One region of the Phyllobacterium sp. SB3 genome, then DNA from elsewhere that is predicted to be linked to it. Evidence: riboswitches for the same ligand, from Rfam matches in the RefSeq annotation. Region 1 holds a riboswitch; each other region holds the start of a gene.

Region 1 (3,396 bases):
GCAGAGCCATGCCTTTTGCCAGACCGGCGGTAATAGCGGAGGCAAGTGTACATCCCGTGCCATGATCGTTCGGGGTCTTGATACGCAACGTTGAAAATTGCTTTATTGACGACCCGTCAAGCAGCAGATCCGTGCTCATCGGACCCTTGCCATGACCGCCCTTTATCAGAACGGCGGCAGGGCCAAGCTTGAGCAACTGCTCTGCCTGCCGCGCCATTTGGGTTTCATCTTCCGCGATAGGAGTATTTGTGAGCAGGGCGGCTTCCGGCAAGTTGGGCGTCAGCAGCAGCGCACGCGGCAAAAGAAGCTGCCGCAAGGCATCTATCGCGGCCGGTTGCAGCAAAGGATCACCTGCAGTCGCAACCATGACCGGATCGAACACAGCTTGCCGCTGCCAGAGGTCGAGCCCCTCGGCAATAGTCTCTATGGTCGCGACTGTTGAGACCATGCCGATTTTGATTGCATTCACGTCAAGATCGGAAAGGACTGCATCCATCTGCGCTCTGATGATTTCTGGCGAAAGGTTCTCAATGGCTGTAACGCCCTTGGTGTTCTGCGCGGTGATAGCCGTCAGAACACTCGCACCATAAACGCCAAGCGCCGAAAACGTCTTCAAATCAGCCTGAATGCCTGCTCCACCGCCGCTGTCCGACCCGGCAATTGTCAGCGCTATCGCCGTCATGCCTGCACTGCCTGCGGCTCTCTAACGTTCAATGCCTGATCGACAGCTTCACGCAGGGCTTGTGCCGCGGCTTGCGGATCGGCCTGCCGGAAGATCGCGGAAATAACAGCCACGCCATCAGCGCCCGCCTCGATGGCAAGCGGCGTACGTTCAAGTCCGATACCGGCAATCGCACCTATGGGAAGTTGCGGTTTCGCCTTGCGGATAACGGCAGCAAGAAGCTTGAAACCTTCAAAGCCGATAGGTTGCAGGTTTTCCTTTGTCGGCGTTTCAAACAATCCGCCAATGCAGGCATAGTCAATATCGCCGTCAATTGCCGCCTGCGCGTCCGCCTCGTTCTTTACGGTAAGTCCTATAATCGCATTTGTTCCAAGCAGACGTCGAACATCGGCAACCGCCATGTCTTCCCGCCCCACATGAATGCCTTCAACGCCAGCAGCAAGTGCAACGTCAACACGGTCATTGACCAGCAGCGGCACGCCCGTCGCCTTGATGGCAGCGTGTATTTCCCGCGCGCGCTGCACCATGTCCCGAGTCGGGGAATTCTTGTCGCGGTACTGGATGATTGTTGCGCCGCCCCGGGCGGCCGCAAGCGCCAATTGGCCCAAATCCCTGTCAGGACCTATAGCATCGAAATCGACAATGGCATTAAGGCGGTAATCTACTTTCGGCACGTCGCGAACTCCATTCAATATTGGAGACCCGGATATGTGCGAAGAAAGACGAACCAGCGCGAAGACTGCTCAATTCCCGTTCCTACGCCGGCATAATCCGGATCAGGTTCAAGGGTCTTGGCTCAGCGCCATCTCAGCATCGTAAGATGCCCCCCTCGGAATGAAGTCATGATGAGACGGCGCTTTGTGGAAGTCAATGCGCCGTCTCATTTTCGTTTATTGCGTCAGAATAACACGCGAATAATCATAGGCACAGCCGGTTTTAAGCTGGTAGACGAAATCAGGATCAGAACCGCCCCCATCTTCCCAGCCGTGATATTTAGTCGTCCCACTACAGTCCAGAAGGTCCTTCATTTCAAACGCCGTTCCTTCTCCCGGTGTTGTCGTGGTTGCGCCGTCCAATGCCAATCGCCAGGCATCATTTGCTCTGTTGCTTTTTACCAAGAAAGCACGGGCATCGCTCTGCCGCTTGTAATAGTCCCCAAACTTTAGGTTCTCGGGTATCTCGGTTAGCTTTTCACTGGCATCATTTGTTTTTACGCATTTTCCACTACTAACTTTATAACCGATACCGCATCCGCCCTTTTTGACGATCATCGTAAAATAGAGATCTTTGACCTGACCGAGTGAAAAGGTTACGCCGACATTTTCTTTCGGAACCGAGACGCCTTCACCATCAATCTGTTTGGGATTTGTGTATTCGATCGAGGCCACTTCCGCTTCAGAGCCGTCTTGTCTAACCGCAATCATGGATATCTTCTTGTAATAGATACCCTTCACCTTCGTGATTACGAACGTCGCGTCAGTAGCTGTAAGCGCACTCGAAGCAACTGCTGTCACACCAATGTTCATGGTGTCACGGTTCAACACTTTCATGAACGTGGTGTTCATGGACTTGGCGAGTGTGAGAACGATCCGCGGCGGTACGCCAGCCTGTTCTGTGACGGTTTTGGTTATACCACGCTTGTCGTAGTCGGTGATATTCGCCCGCAGGCTTTCCAGAATGCGCTTGTCGACCGGTTTCAGGTCTTTACCATCATAAATCTGGGCACCAGAGAGAACAGCTGCGTCCGCTGCGTTTTGCAGTTCAGAGCGATCATTGCTTGCGCGGGTGTAATCAACAGCGAGCCCGGTCACTCCGGCAATAGGTATAAGCATCAGACCAAATGTTACGGCTGTTGCCCCGCTACGGTCTTTCAGGAAGTTTCTTATTTTTTTCATGGTCCACTCCAGTCGCTGGGCAGACCATTGCTTCAGCCTTGTAAATTACGGCTTAGGAAATTCATTCAGATTTTCACTATTCTGCATTCGGACCGCAAAGACCGCCGGAACTTGCCACGATGGTAAAAATCCAATGAACTATGAAGCCTTATGATGGGCTGCCGGGACGTACGAAACCCTCACTGGCGACCAGCAGGTTGCGTGTGTAATCCTGATGAACCGCATGACGCGCCAGTTCCGACGCTGACAAACGCTCGACCTCTGCACCATTCTGCATCACCATCAGCCGGTCACACATATGGGTAACGACCGCCAGATCATGGCTGACCATCAGGAAGGTCAGCTTTCGATCCCGTCTGATCTGTTCGAGAAGGTTGAGCACCTCCGCCTGCACGGAAGCGTCAAGCGCCGAGGTCGGCTCGTCAAGCAGCAGTATGGACGGTTCAAGGATTAGCGCTCTTGCAATGGCGACGCGCTGGCGTTGTCCACCTGAAAGCTGGTGCGAGTAACGGAAGCGGAAGCTTGAACCGAGGCCGACTTCATCAAGAGCACGCAGAATACGTTTTTCAATATCGGCAAAGCCATGCACCACCAGCGGCTCCAGCAGCAGGCGATCCACAGTCTGACGTGGATGCAATGAGCCATACGGGTCCTGAAAGACCATCTGGACTTCGCGATAAAACGCCTTGGTCCTGGATGAGCCAAGCGTCTTGCCATTGACTGCGATCGTGCCGCCGGTAACAGGTGCAAGCCCCGCTACTGCCCGCAGCAAAGTCGATTTTCCGGAACCGGATTCGCCCACCAGACCGAATGACTCGC
Region 2 (3,396 bases), on a different contig from region 1:
TCTTTGCCAATGGCTGCTTCTGGCACGGTCACGACTGCCATCTGTTCAAGATTCCATCAACGCGGCCGGAGTTCTGGCTGCCGAAGATCGAAGGCAATCGCAGGAGAGACGGGGTCGCTGCGGTTGCGCTTGCCGGCGCCGGATGGAGGCAGGCAGTCATCTGGGAGTGTGCGCTCAAGGGGAGAACGCGGCGCCCACTTGCAGAAATACTGGAAAGCTGCGCGGCATGGCTCATTTCGGACCTGCCGCATCTTGAAATCAGGGGAATGGAATAGATGCGCCGCGGACAGCTGTCAGACTGCTTTGAGGGGATCGTCGTCAAGCGTCTCAGTGCCGTGGAGACGTCCCCCGCCATATCGCACCAGCATGAATTCAACGGCACGATGGAACTGCGCCGTCTCTTTGGCGATGATGATCGCAGGAATATCCCTGCCCGCTTCATCTGGCTTGGCCATGAACAGGAGGCAATTACGGTCGAGGGCAGCCTCAGCTGGTACGATGCAAGACGCCGGCATCCGACCCGCACCGAATACCGTCTCTATTATTATGAGAACGAAATCACCGGCATGATGCGGCAGGGGGACGTATTCTTCCTCGCCGTTTGCCGCGATAGGTCCGCCATGGTGATCATTACTCCGGCCGAGAGCACCATCCAGAACCAGCTCCTGTGGCTCTTCGATCTGGATGAGCAACCGGAATTCCGGTTTACCTACCAGGAGATCGAGGGGTCGCATGATGCGGAGCTGGATTTCACAGCCCGCTATATCCTGGATGAACTCGGCATCGAGCCTGCGGAACCGGAAGCCAATACGCTTGATACACTGATCGAGAAGTTCGGCCTGGTATTTCCGACAACCCGGGTCTTTTCGGAGCTGGCCCGGTCATCCCTCCCCGAGGTTTCGGCAAAGGACGATCCCGACGCAGCGCTTGTTGCCTGGATCGACAGAGAGGAGCAGCTGTTTCGAAGGCTCGAGCGGCGCATCGTGGCTGAACGGATCAGCAACGGTTTCGGCTCGGCTGATGATGCCGATGTCGACGGCTTCCTCAGCTTTTCGCTCAGCGTCCAGAACCGGCGAAAATCTCGCGCCGGCTCTGCCCTTGAAAACCATCTTGAGGCAATCTTTATTGCGCATGGCATTCGCTATGCCCGTGGTGTCGAGACAGAAAACCGCAACAAGCCGGACTTCCTGTTCCCGGGACAGGTCGAGTATCGCGATCCGGAGTATCCGGCCGAACGCCTGTTCATGCTCGGTTCAAAGTCGACGCTCAAGGATCGCTGGCGGCAGGTATTGTCGGAAGCCGAGCGCATAGACAACAAGCATCTTCTGACACTGGAACCCGGCATATCCGAAAACCAGACCGACGAGATGCAGACCAAGAAGCTGCAACTGGTACTGCCAAGAAAAATCCACACGACCTACAAGCCGTCGCAGCAAAACTGGGTGATCGATGTGTCCATGTTCCTCTCCCTTGTAACCGGGCCTCAAGACAAAACCTGACGTTGCCCATTCAATCTTTGGTTCATATTTACCAGCAAAAGTTCGTCATTCAGACAGATGGTTGCTTACTTCGATCAGCAATACCCGGCCAGGCTGAAACGTCAGGCTTATATTTGAATCAGAGGTTTCCTGTCCGGGCTGTGGCGTTGTCCGGATCTGATTTGAAGTTATTATGAGCACTAGTTGGATAAACTTTTACAACCAAGTGTTTCTGGCTTCACCTGCATCCAGCAGACAATATCCGTCGCGCCATTGACAGGACCTCCAAAACACGACACGTTCGTTCCATTCCGAGGGGAGCATCGTACGATGCTGAGATGGCGTTGAGCTGGACCCTTGAACCTGATCCGGGTCATGCCGGCGTAGGAACGGAAACCGGCGCTATCCGGCCACCCCTTTCTCTTCTTCGCTTTGCCTGGATTTCCTGTGATCATCGTCTGGAGATCGATCTGTGATGTACAAGTTTTTCAATTTCGTCGGCATGTGTCGAATTCGTTCCGCCCCTATCGGTTCCACATAAGCCATCATGCGCGCCTCTCACGCGGGCTCTGCTCTCATTATACTTGTTGTTTCCTGGCAGGTGGGCATCTGGCTGTTTGCGCCTCCCCATTACATTCTTCCCGCGCCGATCGCGGTCGCAACGACTTTCCTGCGCCAGCCCGGCCTTTTGATTGAGAATAGTTTGATCACGTGTACGGAAATTGTGTTGGGTCTGATACTGGGAACGTGTTTTGGCGCAGCCACCGCCTTCGCAATTGCGGCATGGCCGCGCTTCGGTCAGATGGTCTGGCCGATGGTGATCGTGCTGCAAGCCCTTCCCGTCTTTGTGCTGGCGCCGATCCTCGTTCTTTGGCTCGGCTTCGGCATAGCCTCCAAGGTTGCAATGACGACAATCATCATCTTCTTTCCCGTCGCCTCCGCATTTACCGACGGCCTGCATCGCACCAATCGCGACATTTTCGATGCCGTTTCGTTGACCGATGCGACGCACTGGCAGTCTCTGGTTCAAGTACGTATGCCGCTTGCCCTTCCCAGCCTCGTATCCGGTCTTCGGGTCGCAGCACCATTGGCCCCGCTTGGCGCTGTTATCGGCGAATGGGTCGGGGCATCCGCCGGGCTCGGGTTTGTCATGGTTCAGGCCAATGCGCGCATGCAAACCGATATTGTATTTGCAGCAATGGCAGTCCTCGCCCTGCTTACCCTTCTTCTCAGATTTATGGTCGATGCACTGACGAGGGGGCTGACCCCTTGGGCGCATGAGACTTCCCCTAAATCCCCGTCCTTCAGGAGAAACGTCCAGATATGAACCGCTTCGTTCTTGCAAGCTTTATCACTCTCGCCAGTTTGCTGCCAGTGCCAGTGCAGGCCGCTGACAAGCTCACCGTGCTATTGGAATGGTTTGTCAATCCGGACCATGCGCCCATGATCATCGCAAAGGAGCGTGGGTTGTTTGCAGATGCGGGCCTCGACGTCGAGTTTATCCCGCCGGCCGATCCGTCTGCCGTACCGCGGCTGGTCTCAGCCAAGCAGGCTGATATTGGCATTCACTATCAGCCCAGCCTTTATCTCGACCATGAGGCCGGTTTGCCCCTCGTGCGGTTCGGCACACTGGTGGAAACGCCCCTCAACACGGTGACAGTGCTGGCGAATGGTCCTATCAAGAGCCTTGGAGACCTCAAGGGCAAGAAGATCGGCTTTTCCGTCTCTGGCTTCGAAGACGCGATGCTGAGGCGTATGCTCGCGGCGGAAGGGCTTACGAAGGACGATGTGGAATTGATCAATGTCAACTTTTCGCTTTCGCCTTCGCTGATTGGCGGCAAGGTGGATGCGACGCTTGGCGGGTTCCGCAATTTCGAATTAACGCAAATGAAGCTTGCCGGCCATGAAGGACGATCCT
Region 3 (3,396 bases), on a different contig from region 1:
CCATATTCTCCTTGATTTTGTGCATCGGGACATGGCCTGGCCCTTCAATCATGACTTGGCAATCTTTGGCCCAGGCAATTTGTGTTAGTTCACCTAAGGTCTCCAACTCGGCAAACTGCGCTGCATCGTTTGCATCGGCTATTGAACCTGGACGCAAACCATCTCCAAGGGAGAAGCTCACATCATAAGCTCGGCAGATATCGCAAATCTCATCAAAATGTTCGTATAAAAAGCTTTCGCGATGATGATGTAGACACCATTTTGCCATTATGGATCCGCCCCGCGAAACAATACCTGTGACGCGGTTTACAGTCAGAGGAATATAGTGCAGCCGCACACCCGCATGAATGGTAAAATAATCAACTCCCTGCTCTGCCTGTTCGATCAGCGTATCTCTGTAAACTTCCCACGTCAGGTCTTCCGCGATACCTCCTACTTTTTCCAGCGCCTGATAAAGCGGAACTGTTCCAATCGGTACGGGCGAATTACGAATGATCCACTCGCGAATATTGTGAATATTACGACCTGTCGAAAGATCCATCACAGTATCGCCACCCCAGCGAATGGCCCAAACCATCTTCTCCACTTCTTCTTCCATCGAAGATGTCACGGCCGAATTACCGATGTTGGCATTAATCTTTACCAGGAAATTCCGGCCGATAATCATTGGCTCAAGTTCGGGGTGATTTATGTTGGCCGGTATAATAGCCCTGCCTCGAGCTATTTCTTCACGGACGAATTCTGGCGTTACATGATCCGGTACTGAAGCACCGAAGGACTCACCATCCCGCACTATGTTTCGGGCCACGTCACGGCCAAGATTTTCCCGAACTGCAACGTATTCCATCTCAGGCGTGATAATCCCGGCGCGAGCATACGCAAGCTGGGTTATGGCTTTTCCATCACGAGCCTTGCGGGGTTGATGCAGTATGGGGAATTCTCGGGTTAGTCGCTCACCAGTGGCGAAACCATTGTCGGCGGATTGGATCAGCCGTCCTTCGTAGGAGTAACTATCGGCCTGCTGCCCAACCTTCCATGTCTCACGGGTGCGTTCGATACCTTTATTGATATCAATACTTCTGGCTGTATCGGTGTAAGGGCCAGATGAATCATAGACAGCAAGATTTGGTTCACCCGCAGTAGGATGAACGGAAATTTCACGTAAGGGAACGCGAATTTCGGAATGAATGTTTCCCGGTTTATAAACCTTGATCGAAGCAGGAAGCGGCCCCGTTGAAACCTTTGGGGCCTCGATAATTTTTGTTACAGCAGTCATCGTCAGGTTCCTTTGCGTTATTGCAGGAAACCCAGTTCTGTGCCGGAAGGATGAAAGAAGCTTCGCGAATCCAAAAATGGATTCAGTGCCAATGCACCATGCGCGATAACCTTTGCACCGTCCCTACGCCAGTGTGAACTGGATCAGGTTCAACGGGTCACTGCGCTTGGCTATGCCTGAAGCAGTATCTCAGCCCCTTGTCGGGACTCCCCTGGTGAATGGCTTAAAGTGAACCGCTGGACACGTTATTGTCAAGCGGCTCTACAATCATGAATTCCGAAGCGGCTTCAACACACCGGCCCACTTGGCCAATTCTGTCAAAACAGTCGTAGCGCTGGTCGCGACAAGTTCGTTTGGTGTAAACACGCCATCATCATTGATAAACTGCTGATAGGAAGGGATTGGAACACTCTCGCCAAGCGGCACCATGCGGAGTGCCGACAATAGACCCTTGACAGATTCCGTGGCGCGCAAACCGCCCGAAACACCGCCATAACTGACAAAGCTTGCAGGCTTGTAGTTCCACTCATTCCACAGGTAGACCAGCGCATTTATCAATGACGGTGGGGCGTTATAGTCATATTCCGGCATAACAAAAATATAAGCATCGCCCGGCTCGATGGCCTCACTCCACTTCTTGGTGTGTTCATGCTCGTACTTTTTCATGCGAGGATGATTCGGCTCGTCGTAGATTGGCAGATTGAAATCAGCAAGATCGATCAGCACAGGCTCAAACTTGCCATCCTGCTTGGCAAACTCATTAAACCATTTTGCTACCGCAGGACCGCCGCGGCCTGGGCGCGTGCTTGCGATGATAATATTAAGCTTCAGTGCCATAGCGATCATATCTCCAAAAATCTGCGATGATCGATAAGTAAATACATTAATGCTTCGTGCAAGAAGGCACTTTTTTGAAACCGCACGATGCTGAAAGTACAATAAAACGAAACCCGCTACGGCCTTTCAGCCATGCGGGTTTGTCGTCACGATGAAAGGCAACAAAGGCCTATCAATATTTAGCGGTTATTGTAGTCGTTCCCTGCTGGCGCACCAGGACGTACAATACGTTCTTTCTTTTTCGGGCCGGGTAACAGACCCTCACGCTGAGCCTGCTTGCGTGCTGCCTTGCGGGCGCGGCTTACAGCTTCAGCTTTTTCACGAACGCGGCGTTCGGATGGCTTTTCAAAAGCCTGACGGGCTTTCATTTCGCGAAATAGACCTTCGCGTTGCATCTTCTTCTTCAGAACCCGAAGGGCCTGTTCAACATTGTTATCACGGACGAGAACTTGCAATCGTTTTCCTTACTCATGCTTGCCTCGTCTTGCGGAGACGAAAATGACCACAATCAGACAAGCGTTTTAAAGAATTGCCCCTACGGCAATCCGGAGAAGCGCGGACTTTATTCAACCCCGCGCCAAAAATCCAGTGCACCCAAGCAATTAACTTGGTGCAGTCCCAATGTAGTTGTTCAAAACACTACTTTCGTAATCATTACATCAGCAGCCCAAACACCGGCCGGCAGGCTAAATCCCGACGCTTGGCTCACAGGAAATTACTCATCATGTTTATTCGCACCCGTCGTCACGGGTTGCGCGCCGATATGATCTGCAAATGTCGCGCTTGTAAATCCATAAGTTTGGCTTTCGTTCGTTTCCGGCAGCATGCCACGATTCCATTTGAGCCATTCAAGTCGGATGCTTTTATAAGTATCCGGTAGTCGATTTTTGAGATTTGCCCGCTCTAACGGGTCATCTACAACGTTGAAAAGGAACTCATTCGCTAGAATCTTGAGATATTTATAGTTTCCGATACGTGCTGCACGCTGAGCATTTCCCTTGTAGCGCCAAAACACATTGCGCGATTTGACCTGTTCGTTTCCTGTCAACACAGGCAAAATGGATAGGCCATCCGGCTGGTAGGTGGGATTAACATTTGTTTCTGCAGCTTCCAGCAATGTGGGCAGCCAATCCATGCTCAAGGTGACTTGCTCACTGGTTTGTCCGGCGGGTATTTTCGCTGGCCAACGTATGAGGGCGGGAATCCTTATACCGCCTTCAAGCAACTCGGATTTTTTGCCGGAGAAAGGCCAAGTATTTGAAAATCTTTCGCCACCATTGTCG
Region 4 (3,396 bases), 800 kb from region 1:
GCGCTCTGAAGTCGACGAACTCTTATCGACACTTGGCCTCGACTCATTGCGCCACAGTAAGGTACGCCAGATCGCCTATGGGCAGCAGCGTCTTCTCGAAATAGCGCTCGCCATGGCATTGCGGCCTAAGGTTCTGTTGCTCGACGAGCCCGCCGCAGGTGTTCCGCAAAGCGATACCGGACGCATTGAGGAAGCACTTGCAAAACTGCCTGACAACCTCGCCGTGCTGATGATCGAACACGACATGGATCTTGTTTTTCGCTTTGCCAAAAGGGTCATCGTCCTGGCCGCTGGTGAGATTATTTTCGACGGATCACCAGCCGATGTGACACGCGATCCCCGCGTACGTGAAGCCTATCTTGGGAGTTATGGCCATGACAGCAGCGTCGCTTGAGGTCACAGGTCTTAGTGCCGGATATGGCCCAACCCGCATTTTGGAAGACATTTCATTTTCGGTACCTTCTGGTGGCCGCCTCGCTGTGTTGGGACGCAATGGCATGGGCAAGACAACATTGCTCGCAACACTTGCCGGGCAGACGCGCCGTTACAATGGCTCGATACGGCTTGACGATACGGCCATTGAAACCCTCGACAGCTCTGCCCGTGCCCTGAAAGGGTTGGGGTATGTTCCGCAGGCACGCTGCATTTTCGCTTCGCTAACCGTCGAGGAAAATCTTTTCGTCGGTTTGAAGGGCCGCCCGCAATCGGCGCTGGAGGAAGCGTATGACATGTTTCCCCGCCTGAAGGAGCGACGGAAAAATCTCGGCTCTCAACTTTCCGGCGGCGAACAGCAGATGCTGTCAACGGCTCGTTCGATTCTAGGGAAACCCAGCGTGCTTCTACTTGATGAGCCTTTGGAAGGGCTGGCGCCGGTAATTTGCGAAGAGTTGATGGCCGCGCTTACGCGTTTGGCATCCAGCGGGGAAATGACCATCCTGCTCGTTGAACAGCGCATACAAAGCGCGCTCGACTTTGCCGAGCATGTGCTCATTCTGGAACGCGGACGAATTGCCTGGCAAGGCACCAGTGCGGAATTGAAACAACAGGGCGATACGATCGAGACGCTACTGGGCGTTTCCGGTCTGGTTCATTAATGCGTAAGCTTTTACTCCCACGAGGAAGATCGACTGCGTAAATCCCTGCATAATTTGCCCTTCGACAAGCTCAGGACGCTCACCACGAGGAAGGACGGTAATTGCAGGGAGTCAGGATTTGCAATGTATCTGCAAACGCTGATGATTAGCGTGCAGCCCACTAACCTTCCTCATGGTGAGCCCTCCTGAGCTTGTCGAAGGGCGAACCACGCATTCTGTTTAGGCAAACTCCCACTTCCCGAGCCTGCATTGACCGAAAAACTGCGGTTGCTCCTCCCTTCCAAAAATAATCTCGGAAAACTTATCCAACAGCTTTGGAGCTGATTTATTCTTTTCGTGTCCTTCCCGCGGGGAACTGCTTCCGGAGCCGTTCGAAGTTGGGGAAGGATGGGCGCCTCCGATGGCGGGTTACGGACCCGTTGTCCGGGGAAGTTCTGTCCAAGGGTTCCCCTGCCGTTACTAGGAGCGGCGCGTGCTGGACGAGCACTTTAAGGGGCGTCGGCGACTAGGGGCATGCCGCAAATGGCGTGCCTGACGCAGCCGGAGCCCCCCAAGCGGAACGGGCAGATGACAAAATCGCCGGACGGGCGGTCCTCGGATCGCATAATTTATCTACCAAGACGCGCTTCGATGACCGCCCGTCTTTCCCCATCCATCAACAGCCAGACGCAAAAGCGGGCGTGGCAAGGGGGAAGCACAACAAAAACAAGCGGCTAGCCTATGGCCGCTTGCGCTTGATGGCTATAGTCTTTAATCTGGCTCCTGCTCTAACGGGGTGCCTGCATCAACAGGCTGAGAGGCTGGAACAATCCAGTCAACCCGCGGAACCTGATCCGGTTTGTACCGGCGGAGGGATTAGATGCGGCTCTACAGGCCGGCGCACCTATCCTTTTGAAAATCCAACTCCAGGAGGTGCCTATGCGACTACCCGATCTTATGAAGTTTGCCGTTGTTACCAGTGCTTTTGCATTAGGCATTGCCGGCACTGCGAGCGCAGAAGGCAAGCTGACGGTCTATACCTATGAAAGCTTTACAGCCGAATGGGGACCGGGACCGAAAGTCAAAGTGGCTTTCGAGAAACAATGCACCTGCACAGTCGACTTTGTTGCAGTTGCCGATGGCGTTGCACTGCTCAACCGGCTGAAACTCGAGGGGGCTTCTACAAAGGCTGACATTGTTCTCGGACTTGACACCAACCTGACCTATGAAGCCCGGCAAACCGGACTTTTCGCGCCACATGGTATCGACGCCAGCACGGTCGATATCCCCGGTGGATTCAAGGATGATACCTTCGTTCCTTATGATTACGGCTACTTCGCCGTCATCTATGACAGCGAGAAAATCAAAGACGCTCCTGCGAGTTTAAAAAGCCTCGTTGAAGGTGACCCGAAGCAGAAGATTGTCATTGAAGATCCCCGTACCTCAACGCCGGGTCTTGGTCTCGTATTGTGGGTCAAGTCGGTATATGGCGACAAAGCCGGTGAAGCCTGGGCTAAGTTGAAAGACCGTGTCTTGACCGTTACGCCCGGCTGGTCGGAAGCCTATGGGCTCTTCACCAAAGGTGAAGCGCCGCTGGTTCTTTCCTACACCACATCACCTGCCTATCACCTGATCGCCGAAAAAACCGACCGCTATAAAGCCGCTTCTTTCGAAGAAGGCCATTATTTGCAGGTCGAAGTAGCGGCGCAAACGGTGAACGGGTCCCAAAACCCGCTTTCAGCGCAGTTCCTGACATTCATGACAGGTACTGCCTTTCAGGACACCATTCCGGAAAGCAACTGGATGTATCCGGCGGCGAAAACCTCCACTCCGCTTAACCCGGCTTTCGATACGCTGGTAAAACCGTCCAAGACACTCACTTTCACGGCTGAAGAAGTGGCTGAAAACCGCAAAGCCTGGATCGACGAATGGCTGGAAGCCATGAGTAAATAACACCAATGGCGGCAAGCTTGATCAAACCTGTGGCGGGGGCTCTCGCCCTCGCCTTTCTCAGTATATTGGCAGGCGGCGCTTTACTCAGCCTTGCAATCGAAGCTTTCCGTGGCAGCACGGAAGGGTTTGCCGCGTTCGACAGCTATCTCTGGCGGATCGCTCGTTTCACAATCCTGCAAGCGCTGCTTTCCATGGTGCTTTCGGTGGGATTTGCCATCCCGCTTGCATGCGCGTTGCACTCACAGCAGAGTTTTCCCGGGCGCGGGATGATATTACGGTTGTTTGCGCTGCCACTGGCATTGCCGGCGCTTGTAGCTGTCCTCGGTATCACCAGTATTTATGGGCGGAACGGATTGCTTGCCTCAACATT

Evidence for each region. Region 1 has a riboswitch for thiamine pyrophosphate ahead of thiE (thiamine phosphate synthase). Riboswitches for the same ligand answer to the same signal wherever they lie in the genome.
Region 2: another riboswitch for thiamine pyrophosphate. It lies ahead of ABKW30_RS10355 (ABC transporter permease); the one in region 1 lies ahead of thiE (thiamine phosphate synthase).
Region 3: another riboswitch for thiamine pyrophosphate. It lies ahead of thiC (phosphomethylpyrimidine synthase ThiC); the one in region 1 lies ahead of thiE (thiamine phosphate synthase).
Region 4: another riboswitch for thiamine pyrophosphate. It lies ahead of thiB (thiamine ABC transporter substrate binding subunit); the one in region 1 lies ahead of thiE (thiamine phosphate synthase).

What each region holds. Positions count from the first base shown of each region.
Region 1 covers NZ_JBDYKI010000001.1:1,109,797-1,113,192, reverse strand. The annotation lists gene thiD (bifunctional hydroxymethylpyrimidine kinase/phosphomethylpyrimidine kinase) at 1-682, opposite strand, end outside; gene thiE (thiamine phosphate synthase) at 679-1,356, opposite strand; TPP riboswitch at 1,419-1,522, opposite strand; gene ABKW30_RS05370 (TadE/TadG family type IV pilus assembly protein) at 1,573-2,577, opposite strand; gene ABKW30_RS05365 (ABC transporter ATP-binding protein) at 2,726-3,396, opposite strand, start outside.
Region 2 covers NZ_JBDYKI010000002.1:806,141-809,536, reverse strand. The annotation lists gene ABKW30_RS10365 (very short patch repair endonuclease) at 1-275, shown strand, start outside; gene ABKW30_RS10360 (type II restriction endonuclease) at 276-1,499, shown strand; TPP riboswitch at 1,783-1,885, shown strand; gene ABKW30_RS10355 (ABC transporter permease) at 2,026-2,805, shown strand; gene ABKW30_RS10350 (ABC transporter substrate-binding protein) at 2,802-3,396, shown strand, end outside.
Region 3 covers NZ_JBDYKI010000003.1:554,381-557,776, reverse strand. The annotation lists gene thiC (phosphomethylpyrimidine synthase ThiC) at 1-1,276, opposite strand, end outside; TPP riboswitch at 1,379-1,499, opposite strand; gene ABKW30_RS13875 (NAD(P)H-dependent oxidoreductase) at 1,544-2,113, opposite strand; gene rpsU (30S ribosomal protein S21) at 2,293-2,568, opposite strand; gene ABKW30_RS13865 (sulfatase-like hydrolase/transferase) at 2,829-3,396, opposite strand, start outside.
Region 4 covers NZ_JBDYKI010000001.1:308,595-311,990, forward strand. The annotation lists gene ABKW30_RS01570 (ABC transporter ATP-binding protein) at 1-394, shown strand, start outside; gene ABKW30_RS01575 (ABC transporter ATP-binding protein) at 375-1,094, shown strand; TPP riboswitch at 1,856-1,966, shown strand; gene thiB (thiamine ABC transporter substrate binding subunit) at 2,013-3,026, shown strand; gene thiP (thiamine/thiamine pyrophosphate ABC transporter permease) at 3,032-3,396, shown strand, end outside.